3 regions of the Bacillus sp. A015 genome follow, and region 3 is predicted to be linked to each of the others. Evidence: predicted binding sites of a transcription regulator. Region 3 holds the regulator's gene; each other region holds the start of a gene.

Region 1 (6,328 bases), on a different contig from region 3:
GGAGCGGAAAGTCCACACTTGTGCGGCTGCTAAATAGGTTAATCGAACCAACCTCCGGAGAAATATATATTGATGGGGATATGATAACAAATATGTCAAAGGATCAATTGCGTGAAGTGAGACGAAAAAAGATGAGCATGGTCTTCCAAAACTTCGCATTGTTCCCGCATCGTACAATTCTGGAGAACACAGAATACGGACTTGAATTGCAAGGTGTAGAAAAAGAAAAACGAAAGCAAAAAGCAATGGATGCACTCAAGCTTGTAGGTCTTGAAGGGTTTGAGGATCAGTATCCAAACCAATTAAGTGGAGGAATGCAGCAACGTGTCGGACTAGCTCGGGCACTTGCAAATGATCCAGACATTTTATTAATGGATGAAGCATTCAGTGCGCTTGATCCACTTATTAGAAAGGACATGCAAGACGAGTTATTAGACCTGCATAGTTCGGTCGGCAAAACAATTGTTTTTATTACACATGATTTAGATGAAGCTCTTAGAATTGGTGATCGTATTGTATTAATGAAGGACGGTAACATTGTACAAATTGGTACACCAGAAGAGATATTAATGAATCCTTCAAACGAATATGTAGAGCGATTTGTTGAGGATGTAGATTTGTCTAAAGTGTTGACAGCTGGGAATATTATGAAAAGAGCTGAAACGGTTCAGATTGATAAGGGGCCAAGAGTTGCTCTAACCTTAATGAAAAACTTGGGTATATCTTCGATTTATGCTGTTGATAAACAAAATCGCCTGTTGGGGGTCATTTCTGCTGAAGAGGCGCAGCGTGCAACGGAAAATCAACTGACTTTAAAAGATGTGATCCATCAAAATATGAAAACCATTCACCAAGATACGGTTTTAACCGATCTTTTTGAACTTGTTTCGGAATCCAATATCCCAATTGCTGTAGTAGACGATAAAAACCGTATGAAGGGTATCGTTGTGAAAGGAGCACTCATTGGAGCGCTTGCAGGAAACGATCAATACATTAATTTAATTCATACACAGGAGGTGAACTAAATGCTATCTTTATCATCACTTCCTAGAATCCCTTTAGCAGATTGGATTGATCAATTTATTGATTGGTTAACTGCGACTTTTGGCGGTATATTTGATGGTATTGCTAATGGTTTAGCTGCATTTGTTCAAATGATTACAGATGGTTTAGGATTTGTTCCACCCATCATTTTGACGATTATTTTTGCTGGTCTTACGTGGTTTATTAGTAAAAGAGGAATTGCTATCTTTGCTTTAGTTGGTTTCTTTATTATTGATTATCTAGGCTATTGGAGTGCCATGTTACAGACATTATCCTTGGTCTTAACATCTGTTATCATTTCGATTATTATCGGTATTCCAATTGGCATTTGGGCTTCACAGAAAAATACAGTTAGGCAGATTGTTACACCTATTTTAGACTTAATGCAGACGATGCCTGCTTTTGTTTATCTGTTACCTGCTATTTTCTTCTTTAATATTGGGGTAGTACCTGGAGTTGTAGCTTCTGTTATTTTTGCGATGCCTCCAACGATTAGAATGACGATATTAGGTATCCAACAAGTTCCGGCTACTTTAATTGAAGCGACTGAGGCATTTGGTTCGACAACGAGTCAACGATTAATTAAAGTACAGCTGCCACTTGCGACAAAGACCATTATGGCAGGGATTAACCAAAGCATTATGTTAGCCTTATCTATGGTTGTCATTGCATCAATGGTTGGTGCGCCTGGATTAGGTGAAGAAGTATACCGAGCTGTGACTCAATTGAAAACAGGAACTGGTGTAGAGGCAGGGATTGCCATCGTTATTTTGGCTATTGTTCTTGACCGAATTACACAAAACATAAAAACCAAAAAAACTAAGGGGGACGTTTAATGTTTAAGAAAATTGTAGGGATAAGTGCGGCGGCGATTTTGACTTTGGGATTAGCTGCTTGTGGTAGTGCAACAAATAATAAAGATGCAACAGTTGGAGAACAGGTGAAGTATAAAATTACTGGAATTGACCCAGGTGCGGGAATTATGGAAGCTGCGGATAATGCTTTAAAGGATTACGATTTATCTAAGTGGTCAGTGACTTCAGGATCTAGTTCTTCTATGACAGCGTCTTTAAAGAAAGCTTATGATAAAAAAGAACCGATCATCATCACTGGATGGAATCCTCATTGGATGTTTTCTAAGTATGATTTGAAGTATTTAAAAGACCCTAAAGGTGTGTTTGGTGACGCAGAAGAAATTCACACAATCACAAGGAAAGGTTTTGCAGAGGATCAACCTCAAGCAAATCAACTACTTAGTCAGTTTAACTGGTCTGAAGATGACATGGGAGAAGTAATGCTTGCGATCCAAGAAGGGAAAAAGCCAAAGGATGCGGCTGCGGACTTTGTGAAGAAGCATAAGGATTTAGTAAGTAAATGGACTAAAGGTGTAGATAAGGTAAATGGAGAAAAAATGAAACTTGTCTACGTTGCTTGGGATAGTGAAATTGCTAGTACAAATGTGGTAGGAAAAGTGTTAGAGGATTTAGGTTATAACGTCACATTGACTCAAGTTGAAGCTGGTCCAATGTGGACAGCGATTGCTGATGGAAGCGCAGATGCTTCACTTGCAGCATGGCTGCCACAAACACATAAAGTATACGCAGAGAAATTTAAAGGCAAATATGAAGATGTAGGTATAAGTATGAAAGGCGTTAAAATTGGTCTAGTTGTTCCGACATATATGAAGAACGTGAATTCCATTGAGGATTTGAAAAAATAGCCAATTTTGTGATCGTTCCCTTATAATAGAAGGGAGCATATGGAAAAAGCAGTCTGCTCAAAAAGCGGCTGCTTTTTTCTTATACATAAGGATGGTGGACGAGTTGTCGATGATGGATAAGCCAATCATGATTTTCCTGCATGGCGGAGGAGTAAGCAGCTGGATGTGGCAGGAACAGATTGAAACATTTAAAGAAGTATATGATTGCTATACCCCTGATCTCATCGGTCACGGGACAAGAGCAAATGAACAGCCGTTTTCCATGCGAGAAAGCACCCGTGAGATCATCTCATGGATTGAGGAGCATGCGCACGGCCGTACAGTCATTCTCATTGGATTCTCTCTAGGTGCCCAGATTGCCGTTGATCTGTTATCGAGAGAGCCAGACATCGTAGACATAGCCGTGATCAATAGCGCCCTTGTGATGCCATTGCCGTGGCTCTATTTGATGGTGAAGCCTATTTTACCTCTTACGTACCCGTTATTAAAGAAAGATTGGTTTATCCAGCAGCAAGCTGAAAAGATGGGGATTCCAAAGCATGTACTGGAACATTATGCGGCTGATTCGAAACATTTGCAAAAGGAAATTCTTCTTACAATGTTTCAAGAAAACCTTCATTACAAGCTATCAGACACGTTTCAGCAAGCAAAAGCACGGATTCTTGTGACAGTGGGAGAAAGGGAAAGAGGCATCATGAAACGGTCAGCGAAAAAAATAACGAATGCACACCCAAAGGCAGAAGGATTCATCGTTCCAGCCATTGGACATACGTTTACTTTTGAAAAGAAAGACCTCTTTACCGAAATGATCAAATGCTTTGTAGAGGCACGTGAGTTACCAGCAGAATTAATAGAAATCAGGTAGTCATGCCATGAGGAAGTGAAGACAGGCATAAAAGGGGCAACCGTGTCTTAGAATTTGTATGATATAGGTATAAACATGCATACAGCTGAGCTGTTGCACGACTGGCAGCTCGTGAATTACCTACATCCAAGCATTGCTTCCGCACGTAAGGAAATCTGAGAATGGAAAGATCCTCGTGATTGGCTCTACTGCGGGACTCGACCATACGAACCTGCCGCAGGTTTCCTTTGTAGCGTCTAAATTTGGATTGCGCGGGATTGTGAATGCACTGAGAGAGCATGTGAGAAAAGATAAAATATCCGTGACCTGCATCAATCTAGGAGAGCTTGCGAGATGCGTGATTCATTTATCAAGGGTATCTTGTGTGAAAGAAATCAACGTCCCAGCGATGACAGATTTGAATGCTTAAATGGTCGTGATAAAGTAGACCACCCGCTTTAAGAAAAGACGGGTGGCTTTTTATATGGTGCGCTTCAACTTGGCTGGACCGATAAGGAAATGGCGGGTGTGTTCATTTTTATGGCAATTGCTGCTGGACTGCTCGGCGGATTAGCAGCCAATGATATTGCGAAAACGTTTATTGTCGGCTGTCAAAGCCTTGTATACGGCGCACTTATTGTCGGGATGGCACGCTTCATTTCAGTTATTCTAGAAAACGGTAAATTGCTTGATACAGTGGTCAATGGCTTGGCGAGTATGCTGACAGGATTTAGTCCAATTGCTGGTGCGATCGGGATGTATATTGCGAGTGCGCTCCTTCACTTTTTGATTTCATCAGGGTCAGGAGAAGCTGTTGTCTTTATTCCGATTCTTGCGCCGCTGGCTGATTTAATGGGCATCACCAGACAAGTAGCTGTAGAAGCAGTCATGCTTGGAGAAGGAGTGGTCAACTGTATCAATCCTACTTCAGGTGTGTTGATGGCTGTGCTTGCTGCAAGTGGTATTCCTTATGTGAAGTGGCTGCGTTTTATGGTGCCGCTTGCGCTCATTTGGTTTGTCATCGGTCTTGTGTTTATTTGTATCGGAGTGATGATCAACTGGGGACCTTATTAAACATGTATGAAGCTGCTGAAGAGAGTTTGGCAGCTTTTTTCTTGTGGAAATAGTATGGAAACAGTGGGTTTGAAACCACAATAAGTTTGTTCACAAATTCGCTACATATTTTTTTGAGTCACCTTCTTGCAAAAGTTTGTGAAATGTTGCACAATAATAATGTGAAATACTTCACAAATAAAAGCAACCTAGTTTTACTCAGGAGGATGAGGAAACATGACAAACGAAAAAGTAAACAAAGTAGCACTTATTGGAGCAGGTTTCGTCGGCAGTAGTTATGCCTTTACATTAATAAATCAAGCGATCACAGACGAATTGGTTGTGATTGATCTGAATCAAGATAAAGCAATGGGTGACGTAATGGATTTAAACCACGGGAAAGCATTTGCCCCGCATCCTGTGAATACGTGGTATGGAGATTATGAGGATTGTAAGGATGCAGATATTGTGTGTATCTGTGCTGGAGTGAACCAAAAGCCAGGTGAAACGAGACTTGACCTTGTTGAGAAAAATTTAAATATCTTTAAAGGCATTGTAGACAATGTGATGAAAAGCGGATTCGATGGCATTTTTTTAGTTGCCACAAACCCTGTTGATATTTTGACATATGCCACTTGGAAATTCAGTGGACTTCCAAAAGAACGAGTGATTGGTAGTGGGACCACTCTTGATACCGCAAGATTTAGATACATGCTCAGTGAGTATTTTGAAGCAGCGGCACACAACGTGCATGCGTACATCATTGGAGAGCATGGTGATACAGAGCTTGCTGTTTGGAGTCATGCGAATATCGGGAGTGTACCGATTACAGAATTAATGAAGAGAAATGATCAATACAAACAAGAAGACTTAGATGAAATCATGGAAAATGTCCGTCACGCCGCATACCAAATTATTGAGAAAAAAGGTGCCACTTACTACGGCGTAGCGATGAGTTTAGCCCGCATCACAAGAGCGATCTTGCACAATGAAAACAGCATTTTGACTGTCAGCACTTATTTAGATGGAGAGTACGGAGCAGAAGATGTCTACATTGGTGTACCTGCCCTTGTGAACCGAAATGGTGCAACAGAAATTATGGAGCTTGCACTGAACGAGACAGAAAAAGAAAAGTTCGCACACAGTGTGAATGTGCTAAAAGAGATTTTGGCTCCTCATTTTTAATCAATCAAAGGCAACCTATCTGAGCAGAAAAGGATGAATCACTATGTGGCAGCAAATATATAATCCGTTTGGTAATGAGTTCGTGAGTGCATTGGTGGCAATGCTTCCAATTTTATTTTTTCTACTTGCATTAACCGTATTTAAGTTAAAAGGTGTTTTAGCCGCTTGTTTTACCTTAATCGTCAGTTTTGTAACAGCTGTTTTCTTCTTTCATATGCCAGTTGAAAAGGCACTATCTGCTGTGCTGCTCGGTATATCTAATGGGCTGTGGCCGATTGGATATATCGTCATCATGGCCGTATGGCTCTATAAAATTGCTGTGACATCTGGAAAATTTGATGTCATTCGTTCTAGTATTGCAGGAATATCTCAAGATCAACGTCTTCAGCTCTTATTAATTGGTTTTAGTTTTAACGCATTTTTAGAAGGAGCAGCTGGGTTTGGGGTACCGATAGCGATCAGTGCCGCCCTCTTAACAGAGC
Region 2 (6,328 bases), on a different contig from region 3:
TGATAACGGTTGTTTTCCGTCGTCCTTTAACCATGAATACCAGTTGAACATCACGGTTCTGCCGTCTAAATTTACTGGCAGTTTAATGGGACCAGTGATATATATATATCCGTCTTCTTGCTGTACTCGTTTGATTTTATCTTTTAAAATAGCTGTTTTAAGACCTGTGTGTTTGTCCATATTCTGCACCTTCTTTTTTGTCTGTTTCTTCAATCTGTAAACGAACGAGAACGCCAAATGGATCAACAAATGCGTTACTTTTTCCTGTCGTTTCTACGTGAATGCCTGCTTGTGTCAGACGTTCGACGGCGGATTGTCTGTCTGCTTCTTCAGGGAAAATCAGTGTATAGCTTCTAATTCCTGAAAAACGTGGATCAATAGCTCCTTTTCTTCCGCGTCCCCATGCATTAAAGGCAAGGTGATGATGGTACACACCAGCAGCGATAAATAAACTTGCTTGGGGAGCCATTCGGATATGAAAACCGAGCGTGTTCACATAAAAGGAATCAGCTTCTTCTGGGTTAAGATGGAAATGTAAGTGTCCCATGACTGTACCAGCAGGGAGTCCTTCCCAGGTGGAATCAGCGGCTTCTTGCAGGAGACCATCTCCATCAAGCGGTGCATTTCCGCCACCTTTCAGTTCTCCATGCTCACCTACCCAAACGTCCTCAGGACGATCAGCATAAATTTCTACGCCAATGCCGTCAGGATCACTTAAATAAATGGCTTCACTGAAAAAGTGATCGCTTGCTCCAATTAAAGGATAGCCTTTTTTGATCACATGTGCCAGCCATGTGCCCAGGTTTTTTCTGGTAGGTAATAAAACAGCAAAATGATAAAGTCCTGGCTCATGATCAGGCTTCTCCTTCAGCTGTGCATCTTCTTTTAACAAAAGGATCGGTTCCTTTGCATGGCTGCCAAGAGTGACGGCGGAATCCGTCTGTTCTAATATAGTAAACCCTAAAATGTCTGTATAAAAAGGTAAAGAACGCTCAAAGTTGGACACATGTAATTCTGTTACACCCAATCTTAGCTGCTCAATTGTCTTCAAGCTCGGTCAGCTCCTTCATGATATATGCGTCGGCATGTTCAAATGTTTTTGAAAATCTATAAAAATGTATATCTTGTTACTTTTAGTAACTAAACTATATAATAGTTAGTTACTTATTTCAAGTAATTAATTGTGTTATAATGAAAAAAAGAGAGAAAAGCAGGAGGGAGTAAGGTATGGCTCAAGTAGACGGCTGCCCAATTACAGATGCCATGGAGATTCTAGGCAAGAAGTGGGTGATTCTCATCATCAATCAGCTTCTCACAGGGCCCAAGCGTTTTTGTCAGCTTGAAAATGAAATGAACATCAGCGGAAGATTATTATCAGAAAGGCTAAAGGATTTAGAAGCTGAAGGACTCGTTGAGAAAAAAGTATACCCCGACATTCCGGTGCGGATTGAATATAAATTAACAGCGCAAGGGAAGAAAATAGAACCGATTATTCGTGAAATGTACGCATGGTCTTTAGAGCGAAAAAACAGCAAAAAAGGGGAACATGTCCCTTCCTGATCGAAAGGACTGCCAGAAGTCGGTAACCCAATGAGCCCGGACATGGAAATCATCCAATCACTTCAACCGACAGATGACGGCGCAGGAGATGGCAAAGGAGATCGCTGTTCTCATGCAGACGAGAACGGCCATCCCATCGATGACAGTACGTGAGCTGATTGCACTTGGACGCAGTCCGCATCGTTCAATCTGGAAAAAGAGCTCGAAGACAGATCATGAAGCGATTGAGTGGGCGCTTGATGTGACAAACAGCCGCGGCAATGAAAACAGGATGCTGCATACATTGTCAGGCGGAGAAAGGCAAAAGGCGTATATTGCGATGGCGCTTGCTCAGAAAACAGAGACTATTATTCTGGATGTGCCCACAACTTACTTAGATATTGCGCATCAGCTTGATTTATTAGAGCTGCTCAAACAGCTGAATGAGACACATGGGATCACCATTTTAATGGTTCTTCATGACCTGCAGCAGGCAGCAAAGTATTGTGACCGCCTCATTGCGATGAAGCGTGGTCAGGTGCATCAAAATCAAATAGGGGCACCAACAGAAGTATTAACAGAAGACTTTGTGAACTGGACAAAATCTCAGGCGTTTGGTGATGCGCACGCTCATGGAAAAGCGAAACCTGAAGGACTATTAAAAAACAAAATTACGTACTATGAAGTACAAGTGACAAGACCAGCTTTACAGAAAAAAGCCTAAATTTCATTACAGCGCTGCCGCCGAGATGCAGCGCTATTTTTTTGCGGTTTTTTTCTTTCCGTCACATATTTTTGACAAAGTATTCAAACAACTGACACAATACCATCCAATTTTTAGGTAAAATTTACTTTATTTTTGAAGCGTATGGGTGTAAAGTACAGGTATAAATAACTAACCAAATGAAATTCAAGAGTAAATTTTCATTGAGTGAACCATTTCAAATAGGCTGTTAATTGTGAATCATTGAACAAGCAGTGAAATTTTTGTGAAATGGTGAGCATAAAGATCTTGAATCATTCGGCATGTGAAAGTAAGGGAGGATGTAAGGCTGTGAGTGAGCTGTTTTTAGCAAGATTTCAATTTGCTTCAACGACATTATTTCATTTTATTTTTGTTCCTATGTCTATAGGTTTGGTGTTTATCGTCGCATTGATGCAGACCCTTTATGTAGTGAAGAAAAAAGACATCTATAAAAAGATGGCGAAGTTTTGGGGTCACCTTTTCTTAATCAACTTTGCAGTAGGTGTGGTGACAGGGATTCTGCAGGAATTCCAGTTTGGGATGAACTGGTCTGACTATTCAAGGTTTGTCGGTGATGTCTTTGGTGCACCGCTTGCCATTGAAGCACTATTGGCCTTTTTCCTTGAATCTACATTTATTGGACTTTGGATTTTCGGCTGGGATCGTCTGCCGAAAAAAATTCATTTATTGTGTATTTGGCTTGTTTCCCTTGGTACGATCTTTTCGGCGTTTTGGATTTTACTAGCTAACTCATTTATGCAGGAGCCAGTTGGATTTGTCATTAAAAATGGCCGTGCAGAAATGAATGATTTTGGCGCTCTTGTCACGAATCCGCAGCTCTGGGTAGAGTTCCCGCACGTTCTGTTCGGTGCGCTGGCAACAGGCGCTTTCTTTATTGCAGGTGTTAGTGCCTATAAAATGATCAAAAAACAAGAAATCGCCTTTTTCAAAAAATCATTCCAGATTGCCATGGTACTCGCTTTAATTTCTGGCTTAGGTGTGGCGTTCTCTGGACATGACCAAGCAAAGCATTTAATGAAATCACAGCCGATGAAGATGGCAGCAAGTGAAGCCCTTTGGAAGGATAGTGGAGATCCAGCGGCTTGGACACTATTTGCCAACATTGACACAGATAAAAAAGAAAACTCTGCAGAAATCAACATTCCGTTTGCTTTAAGTTATTTGGCTTATTCGAAGTTCAGTGGAGATGTTCCAGGTATGCTGACACTTCAAAAAGAATATGAAGCTAAGTTTGGCCCAGGAGACTACATTCCTCCAGTGAAAACAACGTTCTGGAGCTTTAGAATCATGGTCGGTGCGGGAATGCTTATGATTTTTGCTAGTATGATTGGCTTGTACTTGAGCTTTAGAAAGAAACTTGAATCAAACAAATGGTATTTACGCTTTATGGTTTGGATGATTGCGTTCCCGTTTATTGCAAACTCAGCCGGCTGGATCATGACTGAAATCGGGCGTCAGCCGTGGACCGTCTTTGGCATGATGACGACCGCTCAATCGATTTCACCAAACGTATCCTATGGCATGCTATTATTCTCAGTCATTAGCTTTACGACCATTTATCTGATTCTTGCCATCTTGCTTGCCTACTTATTCATTCGAGAAATTAAAAAAGGTGCACATTCTGAAGAGGATACAGAACAAAAGGATGAAACGGACCTGTCTACAGATCCATTTGATGGAGGCGCATATCATGGCATATCTTAACGAGATTTGGTTTATTCTTGTCGCAGTATTGTTTGTTGGGTTTTTCTTCTTAGAAGGATTTGATTTTGGTGTAGGGATGTCCATGCAGCTGCTTGGAAAGGATGCGCATGAGCGCCGCATTTTAATCAATACGATTGGTCCTTTCTGGGATGCGAATGAGGTTTGGCTGATTACAGCTGGCGGTGCTATTTTCGCTGCATTTCCTCACTGGTATGCCACGATGTTCAGCGGATACTATATTCCGTTTACGGTTCTCCTATTAGCGCTCATTGGGCGGGGGGTCGCCTTTGAATTCCGAGGGAAAGTTGAGAAAGCCTCTTGGATCAAAGCATGGGACTGGGTCATCTTCTTTGGCAGTCTGCTGCCACCGTTTTTACTCGGTGTGCTATTCACAAGTATTTTACGCGGGATGCCAATTGATCAAAGCATGAACATGTACGCTGGTTTCACGGACTTTGTGAATCTTTATTCAGTGATCGGCGGGGTAGCAGTGACGGTTCTTTGCCTCCTGCACGGATTGATTTTTATCACACTTCGTACAGAGGGTGATTTAAGAGACCGTGCAAGAAAGCTTGGTCAGCGTGTCCTGCTTATTGCACTGCCAGTGCTTGTCCTATTTGTCGGTGTGTCCATCATGGAAACAGACATTTACACAGTGCGCCCGATCATCACCATTCCTTTAACCGTGCTGATTGTGGTTTGTTACGTAGCGGCTCTATTCTTTATGAAAAAAGAACGTGATGGCTGGACATTCTTGTTCACAGGTGCGGGCATCATGGTGACTGTGACAATGCTTTTCACTGCATTGTTCCCGCGGGTCATGATTAGTTCGATCAACCATGCGTTTGACCTCACCATTCACAACGCTGCATCAGGATCTTATTCATTGACGGTCATGACGATTGTCGCCATTTCTTTGCTGCCTTTTGTGCTTGGGTATCAAATTTGGAGTTATTACGTCTTCCGTAAACGTGTAAGCGGTAAGGAGCCAATGACCTACTAATGGATAAACGTTTGCTTCAATTAAAAGGAATGAGAGGGCTTCTTGCCCTCTTAGGTATTGTGTCACTCATCCAAGGAGCAAGTATTATTTTCCAAGCACAGTGGCTGGCACATGCCATTACAACGCTGTTTGACGGGAAAAGCCTCTCGCAGGCAACGCCTTATGTCTTGCTGTTTCTTGCTGCCTTTCTGGTGCGGCACGGTCTCACCTTCATTCGGGAGAAAGTGATGTTCACCTACTCTTCCCGAATTGGAGCAGACGTCAGAAAACAGCTGTTAGACCAACTCTTTCGTTTAGGTCCAGCCTTCACAAAGAAAAAAGGAACAGGAAAGCTAGTGACATTAGCGATGGAGGGAATTGCCCAATATCGTCAGTATTTACAGCTGTTTTTGCCGAAAATGGTGAACATGGCCGTTATTCCGGTGATGGTCCTCGTTTATGTTTGGACATTAGATCAAACATCTGCCGTCATTTTGATTGTGACGCTGCCGATTTTAATTGTTTTTATGATTTTGTTAGGTCTTGTTGCTCAGCGTAAAGCGGCCAAACAATGGAGATCGTATGAGAAATTATCCAATCATTTTACTGATTCCCTCCGCGGCCTTGAAACGCTTCGTTACTTAGGTATTAGCAAAAAGCACTCCCGTAATATCGCAGAGGTGTCAAAGCGATATCGAAAGGCGACCATGAGCACGCTGAAGGTCGCATTTCTTTCATCGTTTGCCCTCGATTTCTTTTCTATGTTATCGATTGCGACCGTTGCTGTATTTCTTGGCCTGCGATTAATTGAAGGGGAACTTCTGTTATTGCCGGCTTTGACGGCGCTTATGCTGGCTCCGGAATATTTCCTGCCAGTACGTGAAGTGGGAAATGATTATCATGCGACGTTAAATGGAAAAGAAGCGAATGAGGCTATTCAGGTCATTTTAGATGAAAAGGGCTTCCACGCGCAGGAGACACAATCAGTGCAGCTAAACGAGTGGAATGAACAAGCTGTGCTTACGCTGCAAGATATTTGTGTCCTGCATGATGAACATGCTCCTTATTCCATTCAGGATGTGGATTTGACTGTCAAAGGAAAGAAAAGAATCGGAATCATTGGTGCCAGTGGTTCAGGAAAATCGACGTTAACCGATGTCCTCGGCGGCTTTGTTGAACCGTCTTCAGGTCAAATGACGCTAAACGGTCAGCCGCTTGTTCATTTACAGATGAAGGAATGGCAAAAGAAAGTCGTCTATATGCCGCAGCACCCCTATTTATTTCACATGACATTAAGAGAAAACATTCGTTTTTATGAACCACATGCAACAGACGAA
Region 3 (6,328 bases):
TCGCCCTGATTGGACCTATCTTAGAGGAAATTATTTTCCGAAAAATCATTTTTGGGGTGATCTACGAAAAGACGAATTTTTTCATTGGGGCACTTGTTAGTTCAGTGGTTTTCGCCGCTGTACACACTGATTTTGCCCATATCTTGCTCTATACCGCGATGGGCTTTACCTTTGCCTTTTTATATGCGAAAACAAAACGAATCATTGTTCCAATCGGCGCTCATATGCTCATGAACTCGCTCGTCATTCTTGTGCAGATTGAGCCAGTGAAAAAAATGATTGAAGAACAATCTCAAACAATGCAAATGATTATTGGAGGCTTTTTCTCATGAGAAACCCTGTCGTATGGGGCATCATTTATTTTGCAGTAGGTGTGGCTTTCACCTATATGGCCATCCAAAACCCAGGTGACATGTGGTCATTTTACAGCATTTTGCTGATGGTGTTTGCGGCCTATAATATCAATATCGCGTTTAAAATGTTTGCCTTCTCTGTCAAACTAAAAAAACAACAGCAAAAATAAATCAAAACCATTTTCCGCCGCTAGGAAAATGGTTTTTTTATGGAGGTCATGTCTTCATGGAACATGAAAAACTGAGAATCATGAACGATCAGCAGGAAACGATTGGAGTTGCCACCCGTTCAGATGTCCATGCCCAAGGTCTTTGGCATGAAACATTTCATTTCTGGCTTTTAAAAAAGGAATATGACACAGTCTATCTCTATTTTCAGCTAAGAAGTCCCGCAAAAAAGGATTTTCCTTCTCTGCTTGATATCACAGCAGCAGGCCACCTTCTTGCAGATGAACAGCCTTCTGATGGCATCAGAGAGGTGGAAGAAGAGCTTGGTCTCTCTATCCCTTTTGAAGACCTTACCTTTGCAGGTGTCATACAGGATGAAATCCATATGCCTTCGTTCATCGACCGTGAGTTCTGTCACGTGTACCTATATGTAAATCAAGGAGAGCCTATAAACGTTCAATTACAGAAAGAAGAAGTCGCTGGTCTTTACAGAACGAGATTCATCGATGCACAGCACCTTTTAACAGGGCAATGTGAAAGGATTCAGGTAGAGGGCTTTGAGATGGATGCAGCCGGAGAACGGCGTGAGGAAAGCAGAGAAGTAGATGTACACGACTTTGTCCCGCATGAGCCCTGTTATTATCAGCGCCTCTTTCACGCCATCAATCAATTTTGATCACAATAGAAAAAGCATCGTGATCACCATTTGGATCACGATGCTTTTTTATGAGACATAATGACTTTCTTTCTCCTCTGTTTGCTGCATTTTGCGATAGGTCACTCTTGAAATGACAATACTCACTTCATATAAAACGAGCATTGGCAAGGTAACCATGAGGTGAGAAACAAGCTCTGGCGGTGTAATGAGTGCGGCAATGACAAGGAGGACGAAATAGGCATACTTCCGTATTTTTGATAAAAACATCGGCGTAATAATGCCAAGTCTTGTGAGAAACATCAACACGACAGGCATCTGAAACAAAAATCCAAATGGAAGTGTTAACTGCATCAGAAATGTAAAATACTCATGAATCCCAATCACTTGCTCTACATTTAAATCATTCGACATTCGCATCATAAAATCGACGACAAATGGAAACAAAATAAAATAAGAGAAAGCCACACCGCTCAAAAATAAAAGCAGTGCAATCGGAATATAAGCAAGTGTCACCTTTCTTTCTTTTTCATATAAGCCAGGACTTACAAACGCCCAAAGCTGATATAAAATAACGGGACACGTCAAAACCAAAGCAATGACAAATGCGAACTGCATAAACACGTACAGTGGATCTGTGAGCTTAAATGCGTTTAATGTCAGTGTTGCCGCTTCATCGGTATTTTGCAAATACACAATGACCGGCTTAGCGAGAAAAAAACCTGCCGCCATAAAGGTGACAAAAAACATCGCAATGATCACTAAACGCTTTCGCAGTTCCACAATATGCTCCATAAGCGGCATATCTTTGACATTCATGAAGCTCATCCTATTCTACTGATCTTCTTTTTTCTTATTTTCTTCCTGATCATCAGCTAAACCTTTAGTGGCATTTTTGAATTCACGTAATGTATCTCCTGCTGCTCTTCCTAATTGAGGAAGCTTTTTCGGCCCAAAAATAATGAGCGCAACAATCGCAACCAGAACCAAACTTCCAGGACCGATCGGACCCATTTGCTCCACCCCCTTTACCCCTTTTCATCAGTCCTCCTGCGTAACAGAGTAATGCTTTAAGAAATACACAAGAGACTGAAGTTCAACCGCCAAATCTATATGATGAATTCGAATGTGTTCCGGCACATTCAATCGAGCCGGCGTAAAGTTAAGGATTCCTTTGATGCCAAGGGCAATCAAACGATCTGTAATGGACTGAGCTGCTACGGCAGGTACTGTCAAAATCGCAACAGGAATATCTCCTACCTCTTGAACATGCTCTTCAAGATTATCCAAATCATAGACAGGCACGCCGCCTATCTCACTTCCTATTTTACTCTCATTGACGTCAAAAGCCATTGAAATTTTTGTATTATTATTTTTTATGAAATTATAGTGTAAAAAAGCAGTCCCTAAATTCCCGACACCGATGAGCATAACATTGGTCATTTCATCTTGGTCAAGGGTCTTTCTGAAGAAGGTCAAGAGGTAATCGACATTATAGCCATACCCTTTCTTCCCTAGTGCACCAAAATACGAAAAATCTCGGCGAATGGTGGCAGAATCCACTTTGACTGCATCACTAAGCTCTGCCGATGACACCCTTTGTTTTCCTGATGCATGCAGATTTTTTAAAAAACGGTAGTAAAGCGGCAAACGTTTGGCTGTCGCTTGTGGAATTTTTGACTGGTCTATATTCATATAAGGTCCTCCAACTTAAATATCAGATGCTCTGTGAAAATCACCGTTTTTCCCGCCTGTCTTTTCAACTAGATAGGTAGGACCGATGATCATGCCTTTATCAATCGCTTTGCACATGTCGTAAACGGTCAGTGCACATACTGAAGCAGAAGTGAGCGCTTCCATCTCAACACCCGTACTTCCTTTTGTTTTGACCTGTACTTGTATGTTCAGAATGTGCGCATTTCCGTCTTCCTCCCAATCAAAGGAGATATCCACGCCTTTTAGTACAAGCGGATGACACATTGGAATGATGTTGGACGTTTGCTTTGCTGCCATGATGCCAGCAATCTGTGCGACAGATAGCACATCCCCTTTTCCAATTTCACGTTGTTGTATTTTATGAAACACTTCTTTTATCATACGAACGCTTGAAGCAGCAACGGCGGTTCTCACTGTAGACGATTTGTCACTAATGTCGACCATCTTTGCTCTTCCTTGTTCGTTAAAGTGGCTAAATTGACTCATCTTTCAACGCTCCCTCACTCAAATCATACACTATTTTTTCCTATCTGTCTTTCATTTGACCATGGCGATTGTATGTAAGATTTGCCGGTTTACTGCTGATAAGCTACACTTAACATATTATAGCAGAGGTGAAGTTACATGATGATTCTACAAGTGAATCAGCTGTCCAAATCGTTTGGCGCTGATACCGTTTTAATGAATATAAAATTGGAAGTCAAAGCAAAGGATCGCATTGCCATTGTTGGTCGTAACGGCGCAGGCAAATCCACGCTTTTAAAAATTATTGCCGGTCAAATGTCTTACGAGCAAGGTGAGATCATCAAACCGAAAGACCTATCAATCGGCTATTTAGCACAGCACACCGATGTGACGTCTACACGTACGTTAAAAGACGAATTATTATCGGTTTTTGATCATTTAAAAGAAATGGAACAAGAGATGAGAACCATTGAGGAAAAAATGGCTTCTTCCACAGGTTCAGAGCTGGATTCCCTGATGAAAACCTATGACAGGCTGCAGCAGGAATTTAAGGATCAAGGTGGCTATCAATATGAAGCAGATGTCCGCTCCATTCTTCATGGGCTCGGATTTAGTCATTTTGAAGATGACACAACCGTCCAATCCTTAAGCGGCGGTCAGAAAACCCGTCTAGCGCTTGGAAAGCTATTATTAATGAAACCAGAACTCTTAATTCTGGACGAGCCGACCAACCATTTAGATATTGATACCTTATCATGGCTTGAGCAGTATTTGCAAAATTATACAGGAGCTATTCTCATCGTTTCCCATGACCGCTATTTCTTAGACAAAGTCGTCAACCATGTCTATGAAGTCTCAAGAACAGCGATGAAAAAGTTTGCAGGGAACTATAGTAAGTATCTTGAGCTGAAAGCGGAGCAGCTAGAGCGTGATATGAAGCTCTATGAAAAGCAGCAAGAAGAAATCTCAAAGCTCCAGGACTTCGTGGATCGCAACCTAGCAAGAGCCTCTACCACAAAGCGGGCTCAGAGCAGACGGAAGCAGCTGGAACGAATGGATCGTTTAGATAAGCCATTAGGTGATGAAAAATCCGCAAGCTTTCATTTTGATATTACGAGACAAAGCGGCAATGATGTGCTGAAGGTGTATGATCTCGATATTAGTTATGATGAAAAAACGCCGCTCCTATCCTCTCTTTCTTTTCATATCAAACGCGAGGATAGTGTGGCACTCATTGGTCCGAACGGAATTGGAAAATCAACACTTTTAAAAACCTTAACGAATGCATTAACACCTGTAAAAGGCGACATCAGCTTTGGGTCTCATGTCACGATCGGCTACTATGACCAAGAACAAGCCAAACTGACATCCTCCAAGAAAGTGCTAAATGAGCTTTGGGATGATTATCCTCATATGAATGAAAAAGAAATCCGGACATGTTTAGGAAACTTCCTTTTCTCCGGTGATGACGTCTTAAAGCCCGTTCATGCACTAAGTGGTGGAGAAAAAGCGCGTCTTGCGCTGGCGAAGCTGATGCTGCAAAAAGCCAATTTCCTCATTCTCGATGAACCGACTAACCACCTTGACTTAGATAGTAAGGAAATTTTAGAGAATGCGCTGATTGATTATCCAGGAACCATCTTATTTGTCTCTCATGACCGGTATTTTATCAACCGCTTGGCAACGAAAGTACTCGAGCTGTCGCAAGATGAAACAAAAGAATACCTCGGTGACTACGACTACTACCTCGAGAAGAAAAATGAACAATTAGAGCTCGAGGCGCTCCAAACTCAGGAAACGCATAAAAAACAGGCTGCAAAGCCAGTAGAAACAGCCAAGCTTTCTTATGCGGAAGAAAAAGAACTGAAAAAGAAAGAAAGACAAAAGCAGCGCAGAATCGAAGAAATTGAAGAGCGGATCGCCGTCATTGAAGACAAGATCGGTGAAAATGAACAGCTTTTATGTGACCCTGCTATTTTCCAAGATCACGAGAAGGTCCAAGCCATTCAAACAGAAAGTGATGCACTTAATCAAGAGCTCGAATCACTTTTGGCAGAGTGGGAAGACCTATCAGAATCTTAAAGAGTGCCCTAACGGGTGCTCTTTTTCTTTCAGTGAAGCTTTATTACCCACAACGATATCCACAATAACTTCTTGATTATTATTAAACACTTCGGACTTATCCACTTTATCCACAAGGTTTTAATCACATATCCACAGAAAAGCTCACATTTATACACATTATCTTCATTTTAAAACGAAATTTTCTAACAATTGTGGATATATAACGTTTGCATGTGAATAAATCGCTTTCATTTCAAATGAAAAAACCCCTGTATATCCACAGGAGTCTTCATTCATATGAGACAAGCGGTAATCCAGGCTGACCGTTCATTGCCATATCGCCTCTTATTCCTTTTTCAAACGCAATGGTGCCCGCAGCAGCAATCATGGCTGCATTATCTGTACAAAGAGACAATGGCGGTATGGTGACATTCACTTCAGGCAGCTTCGTAAATGCTGACGTTAAGGCTTCTCTCAGTCCTTTATTGGCAGCGACTCCCCCAGCTAAAACAACCTGCTTCACGCCATATGCCTCAGCCGCTTTTAATGTCTTTCCAACAAGCACCTCAATGACGCTTTCTTGAAAACTTGCCGCCAAATTTTCTGGAGCAATCGTTTCTCCCTTTTGGGATGCATTGTGTAATGTGTTGATCACAGCTGATTTTAAACCACTGAAACTAAAATGATAGGAGCCTTCTTCAAGCCATGCGCGAGGAAGCTTGATCGTTGGCTCTCCTTCATGTGCTAACCGATCAATATGAGGCCCGCCTGGATACGGAAGACCCATCGTCCGAGCCACTTTGTCATACGCTTCTCCAGCCGCATCATCTAATGTTTCACCGATGACCTCAAAGGCCCCATGCTCTTTCATTAGAACAAGCTCAGTATGTCCGCCAGAGACAACAAG

The links. The regulator Rex, encoded in region 3, represses fermentation and respiration genes when NADH is low (regulators of the CRP and FNR family bind a similar motif). The targets are predictions, from matches to a motif close to TTGTGAAATATTTCACAA.
Region 1: a site for Rex is predicted at 4,842-4,859, ahead of ACSLGF_RS15610 (L-lactate dehydrogenase). Genes of this name have one in related genera too.
Region 2: a site for Rex is predicted at 2,497-2,514, ahead of ACSLGF_RS06300 (cytochrome ubiquinol oxidase subunit I). Genes of this name have one in related genera too.

Annotation. Positions count from the first base shown of each region.
Region 1 covers NZ_JBSPZB010000021.1:21,354-27,681, forward strand. The annotation lists gene ACSLGF_RS15580 (quaternary amine ABC transporter ATP-binding protein) at 1-1,025, shown strand, start outside; gene opuAB (glycine/proline betaine ABC transporter permease subunit OpuAB) at 1,026-1,880, shown strand; gene ACSLGF_RS15590 (glycine betaine ABC transporter substrate-binding protein) at 1,880-2,764, shown strand; gene ACSLGF_RS15595 (alpha/beta fold hydrolase) at 2,874-3,629, shown strand; partial or broken gene ACSLGF_RS15600 (SDR family NAD(P)-dependent oxidoreductase) at 3,745-4,038, shown strand; partial or broken gene ACSLGF_RS15605 (YfcC family protein) at 4,083-4,682, shown strand; gene ACSLGF_RS15610 (L-lactate dehydrogenase) at 4,899-5,846, shown strand; gene ACSLGF_RS15615 (L-lactate permease) at 5,890-6,328, shown strand, end outside.
Region 2 covers NZ_JBSPZB010000005.1:104,775-111,102, forward strand. The annotation lists gene ACSLGF_RS06275 (GTP cyclohydrolase II) at 1-180, opposite strand, end outside; gene ACSLGF_RS06280 (VOC family protein) at 158-1,051, opposite strand; gene ACSLGF_RS06285 (winged helix-turn-helix transcriptional regulator) at 1,228-1,560, shown strand; gene ACSLGF_RS06290 (hypothetical protein) at 1,591-1,713, shown strand; gene ACSLGF_RS06295 (ATP-binding cassette domain-containing protein) at 1,673-2,263, shown strand; gene ACSLGF_RS06300 (cytochrome ubiquinol oxidase subunit I) at 2,594-4,009, shown strand; gene cydB (cytochrome d ubiquinol oxidase subunit II) at 3,996-5,012, shown strand; gene cydD (thiol reductant ABC exporter subunit CydD) at 5,012-6,328, shown strand, end outside.
Region 3 covers NZ_JBSPZB010000032.1:3,477-9,804, reverse strand. The annotation lists gene ACSLGF_RS18065 (CPBP family intramembrane glutamic endopeptidase) at 1-332, shown strand, start outside; gene ACSLGF_RS18060 (YdiK family protein) at 329-523, shown strand; gene ACSLGF_RS18055 (NUDIX hydrolase) at 580-1,197, shown strand; gene tatC (twin-arginine translocase subunit TatC) at 1,246-1,995, opposite strand; gene ACSLGF_RS18045 (twin-arginine translocase TatA/TatE family subunit) at 2,011-2,190, opposite strand; gene ACSLGF_RS18040 (redox-sensing transcriptional repressor Rex) at 2,218-2,871, opposite strand; gene moaC (cyclic pyranopterin monophosphate synthase MoaC) at 2,887-3,378, opposite strand; gene ACSLGF_RS18030 (ABC transporter ATP-binding protein) at 3,517-5,439, shown strand; gene tsaD (tRNA (adenosine(37)-N6)-threonylcarbamoyltransferase complex transferase subunit TsaD) at 5,711-6,328, opposite strand, start outside.